Linked DNA regions of Labrys monachus. The protein of the gene in region 1 interacts with the protein of each later gene in a pairwise test. Links are inferred from orthologs where the notes say so. Each region holds a gene or a part of one and is shown on either strand. Other genes may lie near its edges. The genes, in order: pheT and secD.

Region 1 (11,160 bases):
GGCCAGGATGCGCTGCAGCGTGCGCCGGTGCATGGCGAGGCGGCGCGCCGTCTCCGAGACGTTGCGCCCGCACAGCTCGTAGACGCGCTGGATGTGTTCCCAGCGCACCCGGTCGGCCGACATCGGGTTTTCCGGCAGTTCGGGCTTGTGGCTGGGGTCGGCCATCAGGGCGGCATGGATGTCGTCGGCGTCGGCCGGCTTGGCGATGTAGTCGAAGGCGCCGAGCTTCACGGCCGTGACCGCGGTGGCGATGTTGCCGTAGCCGGTGAGGATGATGCCGCGCGCTTCGGGCCGCTTGACCTTCAGCCGCGATATGACGTCGAGGCCCGACCCGTCGGACAGCTTCATGTCGATGACAGCGAAGGCCGGCGGCGATCCCTCGACCTGGGCGAGCCCGTCGGCGACCGTGTCCACGGTGGTCACGACATAGCCGCGCGCCTCCATCGCTCGTCCGAGCCGTTGGAGGAAGGCCTTGTCGTCATCGACGAGCAGGAGCGAACGGTCGGCGAAATCGGGTGCAACCATGAAACAAACTCACACTGCGCGGCAGATCGCCACATCTCAAAGTATAACGGCGAAACAAAGGATTTTCATCGCGAACTGCGCATATCGTTTATTCCCTCGGCCGGCGATTGCAAACCCCGGTCTTTGCGGGGCGGCGAAGGGCACCCGCATCGCCCCGGCGCGCCGCTAACGCTCGAAGATGTCCCGCGCCCATTCGAGCCGGATGATGGCGCCGCTTTCCGGCGCCGCACGGTTGGCGAGCGAGATCGAGGCGCCGGAGCGTTCCAGCAGCGTCTTGGCGATGAAGAAGCCGAGGCCGAGGCCGCCGCCCGGCTGGCCCGGCGGACGGGGGCGGCGGCGCGTCACATAGGGATCGCCCAGCCTCGCCATGATCTCGGACGGAAAGCCCGGCCCGTCGTCGCTGACGGTGAGGGTGACGATCTTGGGATCCCAGGCGGCGACGATCGTCACCTGGGACTTGGCGAAGTCGACGGCATTCTCGACGATGTTGCCGAGGCCGTAGAGCATGCCGGCATTGCGTGCGGCCGTCGGCGCGATGCGTTCCACGCCTTCGAACCGGGTGGCGATGGCGATGCCGAAATCGCGGTGCGGCGCCGCGACCTCCTCGATCAGCAGGGGCAGGGACAGGCGGTCGAAGGGGGCGGCGCTGTCCTCGCTGAGCGAGGCGAGCTTGCCGAGGATCTCGCGGCACCGCTCGACCTGGCTGCGCAAAAGGCGGATGTCGTCGATGAAGTCGCCCTGCTGCGGCGCCGCGACTTCCAGTTCCTTGGCGACGAGGGCGATGGTGGCGAGAGGCGTGCCGAGTTCATGGGCCGCCGCCGCGGCGAGGCCGTCGAGCTGGGAGAGGTGCTGCTCGCGCGCCAGCACCAGTTCCGTCGCGGCCAGCGCGTTGGACAGGAGCCGCGCTTCGTCCGCCACCCGCCAGGCATAGATGCCGATGAAGCCGAGCCCGAGCAGGACGGAGAACCACATGCCGGCGACATAGAGGATCGGCATGTTGAGCCTCTGGCCGTCGAACCAGGGCAGCGGCAGGTGCCATTCGGTCAGCACGGTGGCGCAGGCGATCGCCAGCAGGCCGAGCGCCAAAGTGAGCATCGGCGGCAGCGAGGTGGCCGAGATCATCACCGGCGCGAGGAAAAGGAAGGCGAACGGATTTTCGAGGCCGCCGGTGAGGAAGAGCAGGGCCGCCAGCTGGATGATGTCGAAGCTGAGGAAGCTGGCGGCTCGGGCCGTATCGACGCGCTCGGTCGCCGGATAGCGCAGGCGCAGCACCAGGTTGACGAGGGCGCTGGCGCCGATCAGGGCGAGGCAGGCGCCGAGCGGCACCGAGAACCGCAGGCCGAAATGAACGCCGAGCACGGCGCTGAGCTGGCCGGCGAGCGCCATCCAGCGCAGGCGTATCAGCGTGTCGAGCCGGAGCGTGCCGATGCCGAAGCTGTCATGGGGCAGGAAGGACGAGGACATTCTTCTCCCGGGGGCTGAAGGTCGCCGGCGGCGTGCCTCTCCGCTATACGCCGTTGCGACGGCAAAACCATCCCGGTTTTGCGCTGCACCCTGTACAGGCCCACCCTGCCGCGCTAAGGAAACCTCGCATCGAGCTTATCTCGGGGATCGAAGAGAATGGCGCCTGTCAGCGATCGTCTGGTCACGGTATTTGGGGGATCGGGTTTTGTCGGCCGCAATCTGGTGCGGTCGCTGGCCAAGCGCGGTTTTCGCGTGCGCGTCGCCGTCCGCCGTCCGGACCTGGCGCGATTCCTGATGACGGCCGGGGCCGTCGGCCAGATCCACGGCATGCAGGCCAATATCCGCTATCCCGCCTCGATCGCCGCCGCGGTGGAAGGCGCCGAGGCGGTCGTCAACCTCGTCGGCGTCATGCATGACGGCCGCAACGGCTTCGATGCCGTGCAGGCATTCGGCGCCGGCGCCATCGCCCGGGCCGCCGAGGCCGCGGGCGTGCAGCGCCTCGTCCATGTCTCCTCCCTGAGCTGCGAGGCCGGCGCCGAGGCGCATTATGCGCGCTCCAAGGCACAGGGCGAGGCGGCCGTAAGGTCGGCCTTCGCCGATGCGATCATCGTGCGTCCCTCCGCGATCTTCGGCTCGGACGACAATTTCTTCAACCGCTTCGCCGCCCTGGCCCGCCTGTCGCCGGTCCTGCCGCTGATCGGCGGCGGCGACACGAAGTTCCAGCCCGTCTTCGTGGGCGATGTCGCCGAGGTCCTGGCGCGCGGCGTCGAAGGCGGCCTGCGGCCGGGCACGACCTATGAACTCGGCGGGCAGGAGATCATGACCCTGCGCGACATCTTCAAATTCGTGCTCAAGGTCACCAACCGCAAGCGCCTGCTGGTGCCGATGCCCTTCGCGCTCGCCAATCTCCAGGCGGCGGTGCTCGGCCTCCTGCCCAACGCGCCGCTGACGCGCGACCAGGTCGCGCTGCTGCGCCGGGACAACATCGTCTCGGCGGCGGCACAGGCCGAAGGCCGCACGCTGGAAGGGCTCGGCATCCAGGCCGCCACCGTGGAAGCCATCGTGCCCGGTTATCTCTGGCGCTTCCGCAAATCCGGCCAGTTCGAGCATATGCCGGCCTGAACGGTGCATCGGCGGGAGCGGTGAGGCCGCTCCGCGCCGGCGAGCGGTCCCGTCAGCCGATCGTGTAGAGGGCGACGAGGCCGGCGACGCCGACGATGATGCGCCACCAGCCGAAGATGGCAAAGCCGCGCCGCGACACGAAGTCGAGCAGCGAGCGCACCACGAACAGGCCCGAGACGAAGGCGGCGACGAAGCCGATGGCGGTCTGTCCCAGGCCGTCGAGCGTCATGGTGTGGTAGCTCTTGGCGAATTCATACACGAAGGCGCCGAGCATCGTCGGCATCGCCAGGAAGAACGAGAATTCCGCCGCCGAGCGCCTGTCCAGGCCCACCAGCATGCCGCCGACGATGGTCGAGCCCGAGCGCGACACGCCGGGGATCAGCGAGAGGCACTGGAACAGGCCGATCTTCAGATAGGCGGGGAGCGGCAGGACGTAGCAATTGCTGAAGCGGCGGGTGAAGTTGATCTCGTCGATGGCGATGAGCACGAAGCCGCCCGCGATCAGCGCGTAGCACACGATGTGCACGTCGAAGAGATATTCCTTGATCTTGTGCTCGAACAGCGCGCCGAGGATGGCCGCCGGCAGGAACGCCACGAGGACGCCCACCACGAAATGCTGCGCTTCCCGGTCGCGCGGCGCGGCGACGGCGATCCGCCACAGCTTCTCCGCATAGACGAGCAGCAGGGCCAGGATGGCGCCGAGCTGGATCAGGATCTCGAAGGTGCCGTCCGAGGCGAAGCCGAGGAAATGCGAGGCGAGCAGCAGGTGCCCGGTCGAGGACACGGGAATGAACTCGGTCAGGCCTTCGACCACACCGAGGACGATCGCTTCCAGAATGCCGGGCAGTGTCATGGGGGGCCTTTGCAGGGGTATGATCCGGCGGAGGAGGGCGCCGGAACCGATGCAGGATGGAAACCGGAAGACCGGGCTTTCCGCGCGGGGGGCGCGGAAAGCCGGCCGATGGATGATTCTAGAGGAGGAGGGGTAACCAAGAAGTAACCATGCATCGAAAAGCGAGCCCTGCGACACCCCGGCAACCTTGCCGGGAAGGCGGACGGCCGCTCGGCTCCCGGGCGCCGGCGGGCGTGCCCGGTCTCAGCCGCGAAGGCTGGCGCCGGTCTTCCGGCCCACCTCGGCGACGATCTTCGCCGCCACCGCTTCGATCTCCGCATCCGTCAGCGTCCTGTCCTGCGGCTGCAGCACGACTTCCACGGCGATCGATTTCTGCCCTTCGCCGACGCCCTTGCCCTCATAGACGTCGAAGATCGACACGCCCGCGATCAGCTTCCTGTCGGCGCCCTGCGTCGCCTTCACGATGTCGGCCGCGCGCACCTTGCGGTCGACGAGGAAGGCGAAGTCGCGCCGGACCGGCTGGAACGGCGACACGGCGAGCGGGCCGCGTGTCTTGGTCGCCTTCGCCTTCGGCTGGGGGATGGCGTCGAGGATGATCTCGAAGGCGGCCACCGGGCCCGCCGCGTCGAGCGTCTCCAGCGCGGCGGGATGGAGCTCGCCGAACCAGCCGATGACGTTCTGCGGGCCGAGCTGGATCGTGCCCGAGCGGCCGGGATGGTACCAGGACGGCGCGCCCGGCACGATCTGGAAGCTGGCGACCGGCGCGCCGAGGGCGGCGAGCAGGCTGAAGGCGTCCTCCTTCGCATCGAACACGCCGACGGGGGCGGCCGGCGCCGACCAGTGCCGGCCGAAGCCGGTCGGCCGGGCCTGGCTGCGCCGGATGCCCGAGGCCGCGATCTTCTGGTCCTCCGGACGGTCTCCGCGGAAGATCTGGCCGACCTCGAACAGCGCGACGTCGCCCGCGCCACGGTCAGCGTTGCGCTGGCCGGCCGCAATCAGGCCGGGCAGCAGGCTCGGCCGCATGTCGGAAAGATCGGCGGCGATCGGGTTGGCGAGCGCGAGCGCCGGCTGGCCGCCGCCGAAGCGTTCGGCCTGCGCCTTGGCGATGAAGGACCAGGTCACGGCCTCCATCATGCCGCGGGCGGCGAGGCTGCGCTTGGCGAGGCGGGTGCGCTTCTGCAGCACGGTGAGCACCGGCAGCGGCACATGGGGGGCGCGCGGCAGCGGCGTGACGGCGATGTTGTCGACGCCGACGATGCGCATGACCTCCTCGACGAGGTCGGCCTTGCCTTCGATGTCGGGCCGCCAACTGGGGACGGTGACGTCGAGCGCGTCGGTCCCGCGCCCGACCCCGAAGCCCAGCCGTCCGAGGATCGCGGCGCTCTCCTCGGCGTCGGTGTCCAGGCCGGTCAGGCGGCGCACTTCGCCGGCCGGCAACGCGATGCGCTTCGGCACGATCGGCTCGGCGCCGACGACGCTGAGCTGAGTCGGCGTGCCGCCGCACAGCTCCAGCACCCATTGCGTGGCGAGATCGGCGCCCGGCGCCATGAAGGCGGGGTCGACGCCGCGTTCGAAGCGATAGCGCGCGTCGGTATTGATGCCGAGGCTGCGTCCGGTGCGGGCGATGTTGAGCGGCTCCCACAGCGCCGATTCGATCAGCACGTCGGTGGTGTCCGCATCGCAGCCCGACTGCTCGCCGCCCATGATGCCGGCGATCGATTCGATGCCCTTGTCGTCGGCGATGACGCATATCGTTTCGTCGAGCGCATAGGTCTTGCCGTCCAGCGCGAGGACGGTTTCGCCTTCCCGGGCGCGGCGGACGACGAGGTTGCCGGCGATCTTGCCGGCATCGAAGACATGCAGCGGCCGGCCGCGGTCGAAGGTGACGTAATTGGTGATGTCGACGAGCGCGCTGATCGGGCGCAAGCCGATGGCGGTGAGGCGGCGCTGCATCCATGCCGGCGACGGGCCGTTGCGCACGCCGCGCACCAGGCGCAGGGCGAAGCCGCGGCAGAGCGGGGCGGTGTCGCCGAAATCCAGCGTCACGCCGACGGGGCAGGGGCCTTCGCCGGCGATGGCGGCAACCGGCGGCGTCTTCAGCGTGCCGAGCCCGGCGGCGGCGAGGTCGCGGGCGATGCCGGCGATGCCGGTGCAGTCGGGCCGGTTCGGCGTCAGGTTGATGTCGATGACCGGGTCGCCCAGGCCCGCCCACTCGGCATAGGGCACGCCGACCGGCGCGTCGGCCGGCAGGTCGATGATGCCGTCATGCTCGTTGGAGAGCTCGAGCTCGAATTCCGAGCACAGCATGCCCCGGCTCTCGATGCCGCGCACCGGGGCGATGCCGAGCGTGATGCCCTTGCCGGGGATGTAGGTGCCGGGCGGCGAGAACACCGACTTCATGCCCGTGCGGGCATTCGGCGCGCCGCAGACGACCTGCACCGGCTCGCCCGAGCCGGTATCGACCATGCACAGCCTGAGCTTGTCGGCATTGGGATGCTGCACGGCCGAGATGACATAGGCGATGGAAAAGCCGGCCAGCTTCTTGGCGCGATCTTCCACCCCCTCGACCTCGAGGCCGATGCGGGTGAGCGTGGTGACGATCTCGTCAAGCGACGCCTCGGTGTCGAGGTGGTCCTTGAGCCAGGAAAGCGTGAATTTCATCGAGGAGGCCTAGTCATTCTGCGCAGGCCCTGCCGATAGCGCGTTGAGCGCCAAGATGCAAAGGGGGGCGTCGGTATGGCGGTCTTCGACCGCATTCTTCATGCCGGAGGCCGATCCGAAGGCCGGCGCACCCCATCCTCGGCCTGCCGCGCGGCGAAGCGCTTCGCCTCGGCGATCAGGGCGGCGACCAGCGGGGTCTGCGTCTCCCGGCGCGGCGTGATCAGGCCCACCAGATGGCGGGCGTCCGGATTCACGATGGGAATGGAACGCACCCTGTCGCCGACGCCGAGCGTCTCGACCAGGATCGACGGCATCACGCTCGACCATTGCCCGGTGCGCACATGCGAGAGCAGCACCTGCATCGAGTTGGACACCAGCGTCGGCACCGCCTGGGCCTGCGCCCCGCGCAGCAATTGGTCGACGATGCGCCGGTTCTGCATGTCGGGCGTCAGCAGGCAGAGCGGCACATGCCCGAGCTCGGACCAGCTCACCTCGTCGCGCCCGCCGAATTCGCCGTCGGCGGCGGAAAGCAGGCAATAGGTCTCGCGGTAGAGCTCCACCGCCGACACCTTGCCGAGGGGCTCGTTGTCGAGATAGGTGATGCCGGCATCGATGGCGAGGTCGTCGAGTTCCTGCTGCACGCCGATCGAGGGGCGCGACAGGATGGTGAAGGTGACGTTGGGATGGCGCGCCCGGTAGGGCGTGGTCAGCGAGGCGACCATCGACAGCGCCGTGGGGATCACCGAGATGGTGAGATGGCCGTGCAGGCCGCGCTTGAGGGCATCGACCTCCTGGCGCATGGCCCGCGCATCGCCGACGATGCGCCGGGCCCATTCCAGCACCTTCTCTCCCTCCGGCGTGAAAGCCTGGAAGCGTGAGCCGCGCGCCACCAGCAGCACGCCGAGCTCGCCCTCGAGCTGCTTGAGCCCGGCCGACAGAGTGGGCTGCGTGACGCCGCAGATCTCCGCCGCCCGGCCGAAATGCCGTTCGCGGGACAGGGCGATCAGGAATTCGAGCTTGTCGATCATGCCATCCCGGAGCGCGGACATCCTGTCCGCTCTTGGAAACGTCGCGCCTGCAGAAAGGAAGAAGCGGACGGCACGTCCGTGCTCCGGACGAGCCCGTGCCGTTTCGCACGGCAGGTTCTTCCGGCTTCGACCATGATCTTCCCATCGATCGAGCGCAAGCCCGCGCAGATCCAGCGAGAGGAAGACGACGATGTTCAAGAAGATCCTCACCGGTGCCCTGGTTGCCGCCTCCCTGGCCGGCGCGGCTGTCGCCACCACCGGTTCCGCCGAAGCCCGCTACGGCAATCACGGTGCCTTCGCGGCCGGCGCCGGCCTCGGCCTGCTCGGCGGCGTGCTCGCCGGCGCCGCCTACAACAACGCCTATTACGACTCCGAGCCGGTCTATTACCGCAGCTGCCATATCGAGCGCCGCCGCGTCGCCGACTATTACGGCTGGCACTGGGAACGCGTCCGCGTCTGCTACTGACGAGGCAGGGCGGACTTCGGTCCACGCTGCCGACCGAAGCTCCGCATGCCGGCGGACGCTGCAGCCGGACCGATCCGCCGGGCCGTGCCCCAAGCCGGCCCGGCGGATCGTAGGAGGCCTCGTTCGCGCGGGGCCTCCGCCTCTTGCATTGCCGAGGAAATGGGCGTGGCGCGCTGTTCGGCAGATGCCCGTTGCAACGGTCTTCGCGTTGCAACATAAAGTCGGGTGCTGCCCCTCTGGATGAGAGTGCCCATGCGCCCGCCCTTTCGCCGCCTGCTCGTCGCCAACCGTTCCGAGATCGCCATCCGCGTCTTCCGTGCCGCTACGGAACTCGGCATCTCGACCATCGCCATCTATGCGGAGGAGGACAAGCTCTCCCTGCATCGCTTCAAGGCGGACGAGGCCTATCAGGTCGGCAAGGGCAAGGACCCTTCGAAAAATCTCGGGCCGGTCGAGGCCTATCTTTCGATCGACGAGGTGATCCGCGTCGCCAAGGAAGCCCGGGCCGATGCGATCCATCCGGGCTACGGCCTCCTTTCGGAAAGCCCGGAATTCGCCGAGGCCTGCGCGGCGGCCGGCATCACCTTCATCGGGCCGAGCCCGAAGACCCTGCGCACCCTCGGCAACAAGGTCGACGCCCGCAACCTCGCCATCTCCGTCGGCGTGTCGGTGATGCCGGCGACCGAGCCCTTGCCGGACGACGCCGAGGCGATCAAGGCGGCGGCGCGCGCCGTCGGCTATCCCGTCATGCTCAAGGCCTCCTGGGGCGGCGGCGGGCGCGGCATGCGGCCGATCGAGAGCGAGGACAAGCTGCTCGACGCCGTGTTCACCGCCAAGCGCGAGGCGAAGGCCGCCTTCGGCAAGGACGAGGTCTATCTCGAAAAGCTGGTGCGCCGGGCGCGGCATGTCGAGGTGCAGATCCTCGGCGACAGCCATGGCAACCTCGTCCACCTGTTCGAGCGCGACTGCTCGATCCAGCGCCGCAACCAGAAGGTGATCGAGCGCGCTCCCGCCCCCTATCTCGACGAGGCCACGCGGCAGGCGCTGTGCGAATCGGCGCTCAGCATCGGCCGCGGCACGGATTATGCCGGCGCCGGCACGGTCGAGTTCCTGATGGATGCCGACAGCGGCAAGTTCTACTTCATCGAGGTCAACCCGCGCATCCAGGTCGAGCATACGGTCACCGAGGTCGTCACCGGCCTCGATATCGTCAAGGCGCAGATCCGCATCGCCGAGGGCGGCCATATCGGCCCGTTCGGCCCGAACGGCGTGCTGGAGACCGGCATCCCCGCGCAGGCGGACATCCATATGCGCGGCCACGCCCTGCAATGCCGCCTGACCACGGAAAACCCGGAGAACAACTTCATCCCGGACTATGGCCGCATCACCGCCTATCGCGGCGCCATGGGCTTCGGCATCCGCATCGACGGCGGCACCGCCTATTCGGGCGCGGTGGTCACCCGCTGGTACGATCCGCTGCTGGAAAAGGTCACGGCCTGGGCCTCGACCCCGCAGGAGGCGATCGCCCGCATGACGCGCGCCTTGCGCGAATACCGCATCCGCGGCGTCGCCACCAACCTGCCCTTCCTCGAGGCGGTGCTGGCGCATCCCAAGTTCCGCAACAACGACTACACGACGCGCTTCATCGACGAGACGCCGGAACTGTTCCAGTTCGCCAAGCGCCGCGACCGTGCCACCAAGCTGCTCACCTATATCGCCGACGTCACCGTCAACGGCCATCCGGAGGCGCGCGGCCGCGTGCGTCCGCCGGCCGAGGCGCGCACGCCGCAGGCGCCGGTGTTCGACGGCGCGCCCGCGCCGGGGACCAAGCAGCGCCTGGAGGCCCTCGGGCCGGCGAAATTCGCGGCGTGGATGAAGGAGCAGAGCCAGGTCCTCGTCACCGACACCACGATGCGCGACGCGCATCAGTCGCTGCTCGCCACGCGCATGCGCACCTATGACATCGCGGGCGCGGCCTCGGCCTATGCCGCGGGCCTGCCGCAGCTCTTCTCGCTCGAATGCTGGGGCGGCGCGACCTTCGACGTCGCCATGCGCTTCCTGACCGAGGACCCGTGGGAGCGGCTGGCGCTGATACGCGAGCGCGCCCCGAACATCCTGACCCAGATGCTGCTGCGCGGCGCCAATGCCGTCGGCTACACCAATTATCCCGACAATGTCGTGCGCCATTTCGTCAGGCAGGCGGCCGATGCCGGCATGGACCTCTTCCGCATCTTCGACTGCCTCAACTGGGTCGAGAACATGCGGGTCTCGATCGACGCGGTGCTGGAGGCCGGCAAGCTGGCGGAAGGCGCGATCTGCTACACCGCCGACATCTTCGACCCCACCCGCTCGAAATATGATCTGGCCTATTACGTGGCGATGGCGCGGGAGCTCGAAAAGGCGGGCTGCCACATTCTCGCGATCAAGGACATGGCCGGGCTCCTGAAGCCGGCCCAGGCCCGCAAGCTCGTCAAGGCCCTGCGCGAGGAGGTGGGCCTGCCGATCCACCTCCACACCCACGACACCTCGGGCATCGGCGGGGCGACCGTGCTCGCCGCCATCGAGGCGGGGGTGGACGTCGTCGACGCCGCGATGGATGCGATGTCGGGCACGACGTCGCAGGCCTGCCTCGGCTCGATCGTCGAGGCGCTGCGCTATTCGGAGCGCGATCCCGGCCTCGATCCGGAGGCGATCCGCCAGATCTCGTTCTATTGGGAGGCGGTGCGCACCCAATATGCCGCGTTCGAGAGCGACCTCAAGGCCGGCGCCTCCGAGGTCTACCTGCATGAGATGCCGGGCGGCCAGTTCACCAATCTGAAGGAGCAGGCCCGCTCCCTCGGCCTCGAAACCCGCTGGCACGAGGTCGCCAAGGCCTATCGGGCCGCCAACGACATGTTCGGCGACATCGTCAAGGTGACGCCGTCCTCCAAGGTCGTCGGCGACATGGCGCTGATGATGGTGGCGCAGGGCCTGACGGTCGCCGACGTGCTCGATCCCGCCCGCGAGGTGGCGTTCCCCGCCTCGGTGGTCGAGATGATGCA
Region 2 (10,938 bases), 800 kb from region 1 along the record:
GCAGCACGGCCCCATGGTCATCCGCAAGCTGCTGGCGCACGGCTTCTCCAAGGGGGTCCTGTTCAACGTCAACTTCCCGGACTGCGAACCGGATGAGGTCGCCGGCGTCTCGGTCACCACCCAGGGCCAGCGCAACCAGTCCGCGCTGATCGATGTCGTCGAGCGCGAGGACTTCCGCGGCGGGTCCTATTATTGGCTCGCCTTCCGGCGGGAGACGCCGACGCGCGTCGAAGGCACCGACCTCTGGGCGATGTTCCAGAAGCGGATCTCGATCTCGCCGCTTCATCTCAACCTCAGCGACGTCGCTGCCCTGCAACGTCTCGCGGATGTCTTCGAAGCCGTATCATGACGGATGGACGGGCGGTGCCGGAGCGGGAGGAGCAGCACGCGGAAGCCATGATGGCGTTCATCCTGCGCCTGCGTCTGCGCGGCCTGACCGACCAGAAGGTGCTGAATGCGGTGTCGACGCTGCCGCGTCCGCTTTTCGTGCTGCCCGAATTCGCCGAGTTCGCCTGGCGTGATCTCAGCCTGCCCATTCAATGCGGGCAAACCATCACGCCTCCCGTGCTGGCCGCGACCATCGCCGAGCGGCTGGACGTGGAGCCGCTGCATCGCGTCCTCGAGATCGGAACCGGTTCCGGCTATCTGACCGCCGTCCTCGGCCGGCTCGCCAAGCGCGTCCTCACCCTGGATCGCTGGCGTACCCTGATCACCGAGGCCGAAGAGAGGCTGCGGGCGGTGACGATCCTCAACGTCACCATGATGGTGGCCGACGGGAGCCGCGGCTGGCGCCAGCAGGCGCCCTTCGACAGGATCGTCGCCACGGCCGCCGTGCCCGAAGTGCCGACCGAGCTGCTCGATCAGCTGGCCCTCGGCGGGCGCATGATCGTGCCGATCGGGGAGGCGGGGCAGGAGCAGAGGCTGACCCTGATCACGCGCGACGCCGACGGTTTTTCCCATACGAATCTGATGGAAGTTCGTGCCACCGCCATGATCCCGGATGTCGCGGACCGCCTCTGATCGATAGATCGAGAATCATAAGGCCGGTGGACGGGCCGATGATTCTCGTGCCTACTGCGAATCACTTTCATTCCCTTAGGGAACGCTGTGAGCCCCGCATTGATCGCCGTCGCCGGGCACGGGGGGCGAGGCGGAACACCGATGGCCGCAGGTCGATGCCGAGCCGACCCCCCTATCGTCCAATTCGCCAGCGAAACCAGCGCTTTGACGCGAGGAATAGCCTCGGTCGAGCCGTCAGGGACCGTCCCTGAGGTGAAAGCCGAGGTCCGGCGATCGTAAAACTCGGGCGGAATTGCACCGGGGTCTTAAGTCGTTGTTTACCCCAATACGCGCTTAATCATGGCGTCCCTTTCGTAGCGTGGGTGTGAGCGTCCTATGCGTTTTCCGAGCAAGCCGATCCGTTCGCGCCACTTGTCGCGCGTCGCAGTCATCGCCCTTATGGCCGGCCTCACCGCAGGTTGCGGTGACAGCACATCGCGATTTTCGTCAAATCCGTTTTCGAACCCCTTCAATCCTTCCGATACCGGATCAGGCCAGGTCGCGTATAACGACGCGCCCCGGCCGGCTTACAACAATGGCGCGCGGATGCGGCCCAACCCGGGCTACAACAACGGCGCGCGGATGCAGCCCGACCCCGGCTACGCCGTCGGCACCGTGCCGGCGTCGCGGCCGGTTGCCGCACAGCCGCTGCCTCCGGTGGGATCGGTGTCCGAGCGCAGCGTTCCGCAGACCGAGTATCGCGTCAATCGCGGCGAGCAGCCCCTGGTCACCGGCGCCATCGCAACTCCCGAACCGCAGATCGGCGGCTTCAAGGCCGGTGGCTGGAGCGCCGATGGCGGCGCGACCGTCACGGCGCGGGCCGGCGAGGACATCAATACCCTGTCGAACCGCTATGGCGTGCCGTCCGATGCGATCATGAAGGTAAACGGGCTGCGCGGCCGCGCTCTCTCGCCCGGCCAGCAGGTCATCATCCCCGTCTACAACGCCACGGCCAAGGCAGCGCCAGCCTCGGCTCCGGCCCCCGAGACCGCAGCCAGGCCGCGCCGGGTCAGCGAAGAGCAGCCCTATCCAGATGATCCCGCCGTGGAGACGGCGCGCGCGAGCGTCGGGGAAGCCAAGATCCGGCCGGTTGCGACGACGCCGGCCGGCACGCGGCCACGCGTGGCGACCGAGCCCCGTGGCATCCATGTCGTGAAGCCGGGCGAGACGCTGACCTCGATCGCCAAGGCCTATGGCACCACCCGTCCCCGCCTCGCCAAGGAAAACGGCATCGACGAGTGGATGAGCGTCAAGATCGGGCAGCAGTTGAAGGTTCCGGGCGCCGCCGTCCGGGCGGCAGCGGCCGAGGTTCCTCAGCAGGCTCCGCGCGGCCATGCCGAGCAGGCGTTCGACAACCGGCCGCCGCGGGACGTTCCCGTCGCTGCCGCCACGGAAATGGCGCCGCGGCCGGCCGTGCCGGCGCGGCCCGCCAAGCCTGTCAAGATCGAGGCCGTCCGCACCGCCGCCACGCAGGGCCATATCGCCGCCAAGCCGGTGCCGGTCCGGTCCGCGCAGATCAAGCCGGTGGCCAAGCCGGCGACGGTGCGGCCTGTGGCGACCGCCGTCGTCAAGCCGGTCCATGTCGCTGAAGCGACGCCGCTCGCTAAGGTGAAGACCAAGCCTGCCCATCTGGCCGCCGCCGCCCCCTCCGAGGCGGAAAAGAGTGCCAAACTCAAGGCCGAAAAGCTCGCTTTGGCCAAATCCAAGCCGATATCCAAGCCGGTCGCGGTCAAGACCGCACGGGTGGAAGCCGCGCCGCAGCCTGCTCCCGCCGTCACGGCGAGCATTCCGCACGAGCCCGGCGACCAGCAGGCGGCCTCCCAGACGGTGGCCGTCGATGCGGCGGCTGCCAAGCCCGCCAATCCTGAATTCCGCTGGCCGGTCAAGGGACGCGTCATCCAGGATTTCGGCCGCAACAGCGACGGCATCAATATCTCGGTTCCCGAGGGCACCGAGGTCAAGGCTGCCGAGGACGGCGTGGTCGCCTATGCCGGCAACGAGCTGAAGGGCTACGGCAACCTCATCCTCATCCGCCATGCCAACGGCTATGTCACCGCCTACGGCCATGCCAAGGATCTGGAGGTCAAGAAGGGCGATGCCGTCAGGCGGGGCCAGGTCATCGCCACGGCGGGGCAGACCGGAAACGTCACCTCGCCTCAGCTCCTCTTCGAGGTGCGCAAGGGCGCCGCTCCGGTCAACCCCCGGCAATATCTGGCAGGCAACTGATCAAAGGAATCCGTTCGTCGCGAGACCCCGAATGGATGGACCTCCCCGAGGGTGGAAGCACCCCCGGGGAGGTTCTCGTTTATGGGCCGGGCGTCCTATGCGCTCAATGGAGCGAGCGGCCGAGCCGGCCGGCGAGGTCCTGCACATATTGCCAGGCCGTGCGGCCGGAGCGGGCGCCGCGCGTCGTCGCCCATTCGAGCGCCTCGGCCTTCATCCTGCCGCGGTCGAGCTCCAGGCCGAAATGGTCCGCATAGCCGAAGACCATGTCGAGGTAATCGTCCTGGCTGCAGCGATGGAAGCCGAGCCACAGGCCGAAGCGATCGGAGAGGGAGACCTTCTCCTCCACGGCCTCGCCGGGATTGATCGCCGTCGACCGCTCGTTGTCGATCATGTCCCTCGGCATCAGGTGGCGCCGATTGGAGGTCGCATAGAAGATCAGGTTTTCCGGCCTGCCCTCGACCCCGCCTTCGAGCGCCGCCTTGAGGGATTTATAGGTGGTGTCGTCGCTGTCGAAGGAAAGATCGTCGCAGAAGACGATGAAGCGATAGGGGGCGGGGCGCGTGAGGTTCATCAGTTCGGGCAGGCTGTCGATATCCTCGCGATGGATCTCGATCAGCTTGAGGCCGCCGACCTTGGCGTCGATCTCCGCGTGGGCCGCCTTGACCAGGGAGGATTTGCCCATGCCGCGTGCGCCCCAGAGCAGGGCATTGTTGGCCGGAAGGCCGCGTGCGAAGCGCTCGGTGTTCTCGACCAGCAGGTCGCGCACGAGATCGATGCCCTTGAGGAGCGGCATCGCCACCCTGTTCACCTTGGCGACGGGCTGCAGATATTTCTCGCCGGCCTGCCAGACGAAGGCATCGGAGGCGTCGAAATCGGTCCGGTGCCGGGGAGGGGGCGCAAGCCGCTCGAGCGCCTCCGCGATCCGGACGAGCAATTGGGACAATTCGGAAGAGGAAATATCGGACATGGCAACCAGCGTATCCATCGAGGCGGGGCATCCATGTAGCGCGGGAGCACCGGCGAGGAAAGCCGCGGCATCGCCGGCGGAGGAGGCTTGAAGCGTTCCGCCGGCCGTGCCAGACCCTCGCCATGCTGCATGCCATCCACCACATCGCCGTCATCTGCTCGGACTATGCGCGCTCGCGCCGCTTCTATGCCGAGATCCTGGGCCTGCCCGTTCTCCGGGAGGTGTGGCGGGCGGAGCGGGGATCGTGGAAATGCGATCTGGGCGTCGGACCGGCGCAGATCGAGCTGTTTTCCTTTCCCTCCCCTCCGCCGCGCCCGACCACACCCGAAGCCTGCGGCCTGCGCCATCTCGCTTTCGCGGTGCCGGCGCTCGAGCCGGTGATCGCCCGTCTTACGGCCCACGATGTCGCGGTCGAGGCGGTCCGGATCGATGAGCATACCGGCCGCCGCTTCACCTTCTTCAGGGACCCCGACGGCCTGCCGCTCGAACTCTATGAGGAGCCGCCTGCCGGCCTCCCTCCTTCCTGATTCGGCGCCGCGCCGCCGCGTCTCCATCCAGGGTGCGGCGTTGCGCATGAAATTTTTGTCATCTGAGGTGCCGAAGGCGTGCGCCGGGAACGGAAGAGGGCTATTTTCGGGGTGAATAAGGGCCGGGAATCCAGGCTGTCACCACGGCTTGGCAGAAGACCGGCAAAAACGCGCTCCGGCCCGGAAAAGCCGGCCATCCGTTTGCTTTCGGTGGCCGGATCACTATAGTCCGCCCCGAATTTGCGGCGGACGGGTTCGTCCGCTTTCCCGAGAGGCCATTGTGATGTTCACGACACCTGCCTTTGCACAGGCAGCCCTAGGCGGCGATTTTCTTTCCGGTACGTTCGGCACGCTGTTGCTGCCGATCGCCATGTTCGTGATCTTCTATTTCCTCCTCATCCGTCCCCAGCAGCGGCGTGCCAAGGAACAGCAGGCCATGCTCAAGGCCGTGCGCCGCGGCGACATGATCGTACTGACCGGCGGGCTGATCGCCAAGGTGGTCAAGGCCGTCGAGGGCGATGCGGAGATCGAGGCCGAGATCGCGGACGGCGTGCGCGTGAAGGTGGTGCGCGACATGATCGCCAGCGTCCGCTCCAAGACCGAGCCGGTCAAGAAGGCCGAGACGGTCTGACGCCGGCCGCGACGCTTGCGACGCCGCCCCGACGAAACAAGACCTGGAGAAGGGCTGCGTTTGAGGTAGAACGCCGCCACGCTCCGGGAGAAGCCTGCCAAGGCTTGGAAACGTCCCCGCCATGCTGCATTTTTCCCCCGCCAAAACGGCCTCGATTCTCATAGCGCTGCTCATCGGTCTATGGCTGGCCGCCCCCAACGTCATGCCCGAGAGCTGGCGCAATGCGATGCCGTCCTGGCTCCCGCATCAGACGCTGACGCTCGGTCTCGACCTGCAGGGCGGCTCCTATTTCCTGCTGGAAATCGACCAGAACGCCGTCATCAAGGACCAGGTCACCAATCTGCGCAGCCAGGCGCGCCAGACGCTGATCGACAACAAGATCCGCAGCCAGGCGGCGCTGCAGGGCAGGGGCGTCCTCGTGACGCTGCCCAATCCGGCGGATACGGCGCGGGCACTCGAATTGCTGCAGCCCCTGGGCAATGCCGCCGACGGCAATCTGTTCGGCGTCGGAAGCCGCAGCGCCGACATCACCTCGTCCTCGCCCGGGCAGATCTCCATCGTTCTCACCGATGCGGGACTGCGTGAGCGCATGCAGCGGATCGTCGAGCGATCGATCGAGATCGTCCGCCGCCGCGTCGACGCCACGGGCGTGACCGAGCCGCTGATCCAGCGCCAGGGCGATGACCGTATCGTCGTGCAGATGCCGGGCCTGCGGGATCCGGAGCGCTTCAAGGGCCTCCTGAAGCAGACCGCCAAGCTCGAATTCCGCCTGGTCGATTTCAGCATGTCGGCCGAGCAGGCGCTGCAGACGCGCCCGCCGATCGAGTCCGAGATCCTCTATTCCCAGGATGGTCGCGTTCCCTATCTCGTGCAGGACCAGGTGATGGTGGCGGGCGAGGACCTCGTCGACGCCCAGGCGACCTTCGACCAGCAGACGCGTGAGCCGGTGGTTTCCTTCCGCTTCAACACCAACGGCGCCCGGCAGTTCGGCCGGGTGACCGAGGAGAACGTCAACAAGCCCTTCGCCATCGTCCTCGACAACAAGGTGCTGTCGGCACCGGTCATCCGCGAGCCGATCACGGGGGGCTCCGGGCAGATCTCCGGCGATTTCACCACCCAGCAGGCGCAGGATCTGGCTCTTCTTCTCCGCTCCGGCGCCTTGCCCGCCCCGATGACCGTCGTCGAGGAACGCACGGTCGGCCCCGGTCTCGGCCAGGCCGCGATCCATTCCGGCGAGATGGCCGCCCTCGTCGGATCGCTCCTCGTCGTCGCCTTCATGATCGCGAGCTACGGCCTGTTCGGCATCATCGCCTCGGTGGCGGTCGCGCTCAATGTCGGCCTCATCTTCGGCCTTCTGTCGCTGCTGGGCGCGACGCTCACCCTGCCGGGTATCGCCGGCGTGGTGCTGACCGTCGGCATCGCCGTCGACTCCAACGTGCTGATCTATGAGCGCATCCGCGAAGAGGTCCGGGCCGGCCGCACGGTGCTGATGTCGCTCGACGCCGGCTTCGCCCGCGCCCTGGCGACCATCCTGGATTCCAACATCACGACCTTCATCGCGGCAGCCGTGCTGTTCTTCGTCGGCACGGGCGCCGTCAAGGGCTTCGCCGTGACTCTCGGCATCGGCATCATCACCACGGTCTTCACCGCCTTCACGGTGACGCGTCTGCTGGTTTCCTGGTGGTATCGCGGGGTGAAGCCTCGCTCCATCCCAATTTGATAGATTGATGGAGTGAGCACGGTGCGCCATCTTCGCATTGTCCCCGACAACACCCATTTCAGCTTCATCCGCTTCCGGCGTTTCAGCTTCCCGGCCTCGGCTGTGCTTTCCATCCTGGCCCTGGTGTTCTTCTTCACCCATGGCCTGAATTACGGCATCGACTTCAAGGGCGGCATCTCGATGGAGGTCTCCGCGACCTCCGGCAAGGCGGATATCGTCGGCGCGCGCGCCAAGCTCGAACCGCTGCAGCTGGGCGAGATCCAGATGCAGGAATTCGGCAGCAACGGGCAGATGCTGATCCGCATCGCCCAGCAGCCGGGCGGCGATGCGGCCCAGCAGGTCGCGGCCGAGAAGGTCAAGGCGGCGCTGAAAGGCGACTACACCTTCGACAGCGTGCAGGTCATCGGGCCGAGCGTGTCGCAGGAGTTGGTGACCGTCGGCACCGTCGGCATCTTCGTCGCCATCGCCTGCATCCTGGTCTATCTGTGGTTCCGCTTCGACTGGGAGTTCGCCGTCGGCGCCATGATCGCCAATGTCCACGACATCGCGCTCACCATCGGCTTCCTGTCGGTCACGCAGATCGAGTTCGACCTGACGAGCGTCGCGGCCCTCCTCACCATCCTCGGCTATTCCCTCAACGATACCGTCGTGATCTATGACCGTATTCGCGAGCTGCTGCGCAAGTTCAAGAAGAAGCCGCTTCCCGAACTGCTCGACGAATCGATCAACGCCACGCTCTCGCGCTCCGTGATCACCCATGTTACGGTGGCGCTGGCCCTGCTGGCGCTGCTTCTGTTCGGCGGCCAGGCCATCCACAGCTTCACGGCCACCATGCTCTTCGGCGTCGTCCTGGTCGGCACCTACACGTCGATCTTCATCGCCTCGCCGATCCTGATCTATCTCGGCCTTCGGCCGGGCAGCCGGAGCGAGGCCGAGGACAAGCCGGAGTAGGACGGATGACGGAGCCGGAAGCGGCGGCGGGCGAGCGGCGTTTCCTGCCGCAGGTCGTTCCCATCGAAGCCTACGGTGAAGGTGGCTTCCGCTTCGGCGGCATGTCCCATCGCGGCTCGATCCTCTGCCTGCCCTCGGGCATGCATGCCTGGGCGCTGGCCGGCCCGGCCGAATTCTCGCTCGAGACGTTCCAGCCCGTCTTCGCCGAAGCGGCCGGGATCGAGATTCTGCTCGTCGGCACGGGCGGGGACGTCGCCTTCTTTCCCGAGGCGCTCCGCTGGCGATTCCGCGACCACAGGATCGGCCTCGAAGTGATGCCGACCGGCGCGGCGGCGCGCACCTGGAACGTGCTTCTGGCGGAGGACCGGCGCGTCGCCGCCGCGCTGATCGCGGTGCCATGACGGTCGAGGACAGCCCCGTCGCTCCCGCCGACCTGGCCTATTGCGAAGACCTGCTGCGCGAGCTCGACCGGGACGCCTGGCTCGCCTGCCTGTTCGCGCCCGCCGAGCATCGCGCCGGCCTGTTCGCCCTTCACGCCTTCAATTGCGAGATCGTCCGCGTCCGCGACGCCGTGTCCGCGCCCTTGCCCGGCGAGGTCAGGCTGCAATGGTGGCGGGATCTCCTGGACGATGCCGCCCGGGGAGGCGCGTCGGGCAATCCCGTCGCGGCGGCCCTGATCGCCACGATCGGACGCTACGCACTGCCGCGCGCGGCGCTGACGGCGCTCGTCGATGCCCATGTCCACGATCTCTACGACGATCTGCTTCCGACCGTGACCGATCTGGAAGGCTATTGCGGCGAGACCGCTTCGGCCCTGTTCCGGCTGGCGAGCCTCATCCTGGCGGATGGCGGCGATGCCGGCCCGGCGGATCTCGCCGGGCATGCCGGCGTCGCCCAGGGTATCGCCGGGCTCCTGAAGAACGCGGCGCGCCACGCCGCACGCGGGCAGATCTTTGTGCCGGCCGATATCGTCGCCAGGCATCAGGGCGCGCAGGACGACATCCTCAACGGCCGCGACAGCGCCGCGGCGAGGGCGGCCTTCGCGGACGTCACGGCGCTCGGCCGCAAGCATCTCGCCGCCGCGCTGGCCCTGCTTCCGAGCGCACCGGCTGCGGTCGCGCCCGCCTTCCTGCCGCTCGCCCTCATCGAACCCGTGCTGCGGCGGGTGGCAAGGCCCGGCTTCAATCTCTTCCGCGACCGGGCCGAGCCGCCGCAATGGCGCCGGCAATGGCATTTGTGGCGCTTCGGACGCCGCCTGCGCTCACTGAAGCAGTGAGGGCCGGCCGCCCGACTCGGCGATCCATGCAGCGAGATCCTGAAGGGCGCGCGCGCTCATCGCCCGTTTCTTCGCCTGCGCCTTGTCCGTGCCGCGCAGCCGCTTTCCGTCCTCGCCCTTCGGGCTGACGTCGAGCGGCGGGAACAGGCCGAAATTGACGTTCATCGGCTGGAACGAACGCGGCCCGCTTTCCTCGACGACGAGATGGCCGCCGGTGATGTGCCCGAGCAGGGCGCCGATGGCGGTGGTGGGAGGCGGGGTGAGCGGCGGGACGCCGAGCCGTTCGGCGGCGGCGAAGCGCCCGGCGAGCAGGCCGATGCTGGCGCTTTCGACATAGCCCTCGCAGCCGGTGATCTGGCCGGCGAAACGCAGCCGCGGCATCGATTTCAGCCGCAGGGAGCCGTCGAGCAGCAGGGGGGAATTGATGTAGGTGTTGCGGTGGAGCCCGCCGAGCCGCGCGAATTCGGCGCTCTCCAGGCCGGGGATCATGCGAAAGATCCGCGTCTGCTCGGCATATTTCAGCTTGGTCTGGAAGCCGACCATATTGTACAGCGTGGCGAGCGCGTTGTCCTGTCGCAGCTGCACGATGGCGTAAGGCTTGACGGTGGGATCCCTGGGGTTCGTCAGCCCGACCGGCTTCATCGGGCCGAAGCGAAGGGTTTCGCGGCCGCGCTCGGCCATCACCTCGATCGGCAGGCAGCCGTCGAAATAGGGCGTGCCCTCGAAGTCCTTGAAGCTCGTCTTGTCGCCGGCAATGACGGCGTCGAGGAACGCCTCATATTGCTCCCTGGTCATCGGACAGTTGATGTAGTCCGCGCCGCTGCCGCCGGGGCCGGGCTTGTCGTAGCGCGACTGGAACCAGGCGATGTCCATATTGATGGTATCGCGGTGAACGATCGGGGCGATCGCGTCGAAGAAGGCGAGGGACGCTTCGCCGGTCAGGCCGGCGACGACCTCGGCAAGGGCGGGCGAGGTGAGGGGGCCCGTCGCAATGATGGCATTGTCCCATTCCGGCGGCAGGGAATCGACCTGTTCGCGCCGGACCTCGACGAGGGGATGGGCCGAGAGCCTGGCCGTCACCGCCGCGGAAAACCCGTCGCGGTCGACCGCCAGCGCACCGCCGGCCGGGACCTGATGCGCGTCGCCGCATGCCATGATCAGCGAATCCAGCCGCCGCATTTCCTCATGCAGGAGGCCGACGGCATTGGTCTGCGCATCGTCGGAGCGGAAGGAGTTCGAACAGACGAGTTCGGCAAAATCGGTGGTCTTGTGCACCTGGGTGGGCTGGACCGGCCGCATCTCGTGCAGGATGACGGGGATTCCAGCCTGGGCGAGCTGCCAGGCGGCTTCGGAGCCGGCGAGACCGGCGCCGACGATATGAACGGGGGAGGATGTCATGCCCCGCTTCTAGAGCATGAGGGCCGCCGGTTGAAGCATTCATGCGCCGGCGGCGGCAAAAACCCACCCTGCCGGCTGCGCTTGCGGCGGCACTTCGGTCTCGCGGGCCCGGCGGTGAAAGCCGCAGGCGGGCCCGGACCGAAGCCTTGCCTTCAGGAGCGGGCGGCCTGGCGCGCAATCGCC

Evidence for each region.
Region 2: the proteins of pheT (region 1) and secD interact in binary tests that used the Escherichia coli proteins (3 or more experiments, as listed by UniProt). The link is inferred for Labrys monachus from one-to-one orthologs.

What each region holds. Positions count from the first base shown.
Region 1 is NZ_JAUSVK010000001.1:2,259,319-2,270,478, forward strand. What follows is about bases 3,917-6,996. They hold pheT (phenylalanine--tRNA ligase subunit beta), read right to left. Parts: upstream 6,626-6,996; coding sequence 4,208-6,625; downstream 3,917-4,207. Other genes in these bases: J3R73_RS10245 (undecaprenyl-diphosphate phosphatase), read right to left, coding at 3,917-3,964; J3R73_RS10255 (LysR family transcriptional regulator), read right to left, coding at 6,724-6,996. Outside these bases: J3R73_RS10230 (ActR/PrrA/RegA family redox response regulator transcription factor), read right to left, coding at 1-525; J3R73_RS10235 (ActS/PrrB/RegB family redox-sensitive histidine kinase), read right to left, coding at 691-1,989; J3R73_RS10240 (complex I NDUFA9 subunit family protein), read left to right, coding at 2,146-3,111; more of J3R73_RS10245, read right to left, coding at 3,164-3,916; more of J3R73_RS10255, read right to left, coding at 6,997-7,653; J3R73_RS10260 (hypothetical protein), read left to right, coding at 7,844-8,119; pyc (pyruvate carboxylase), read left to right, coding at 8,372-11,160.
Region 2 is NZ_JAUSVK010000001.1:3,058,200-3,069,137, reverse strand. What follows is about bases 4,973-7,830. They hold secD (protein translocase subunit SecD), read left to right. Parts: upstream 4,973-5,531; coding sequence 5,532-7,130; downstream 7,131-7,830. Other genes in these bases: secF (protein translocase subunit SecF), read left to right, coding at 7,152-7,830; yajC (preprotein translocase subunit YajC), read left to right, coding at 5,063-5,410. Outside these bases: 5'/3'-nucleotidase SurE, read left to right, coding at 1-349; J3R73_RS13870 (protein-L-isoaspartate(D-aspartate) O-methyltransferase), read left to right, coding at 346-1,020; J3R73_RS13865 (peptidoglycan DD-metalloendopeptidase family protein), read left to right, coding at 1,606-3,285; J3R73_RS13860 (ATP-binding protein), read right to left, coding at 3,389-4,252; gloA2 (SMU1112c/YaeR family gloxylase I-like metalloprotein), read left to right, coding at 4,375-4,779; more of secF, read left to right, coding at 7,831-8,081; J3R73_RS13835 (Mth938-like domain-containing protein), read left to right, coding at 8,087-8,482; J3R73_RS13830 (phytoene/squalene synthase family protein), read left to right, coding at 8,479-9,357; methylenetetrahydrofolate--tRNA-(uracil(54)-C(5))-methyltransferase (FADH(2)-oxidizing) TrmFO, read right to left, coding at 9,343-10,755; J3R73_RS13820 (DUF1127 domain-containing protein), read right to left, coding at 10,908-10,938. UniProt on the Escherichia coli protein: Part of the Sec protein translocase complex. Interacts with the SecYEG preprotein conducting channel. SecDF uses the proton motive force (PMF) to complete protein translocation after the ATP-dependent function of SecA.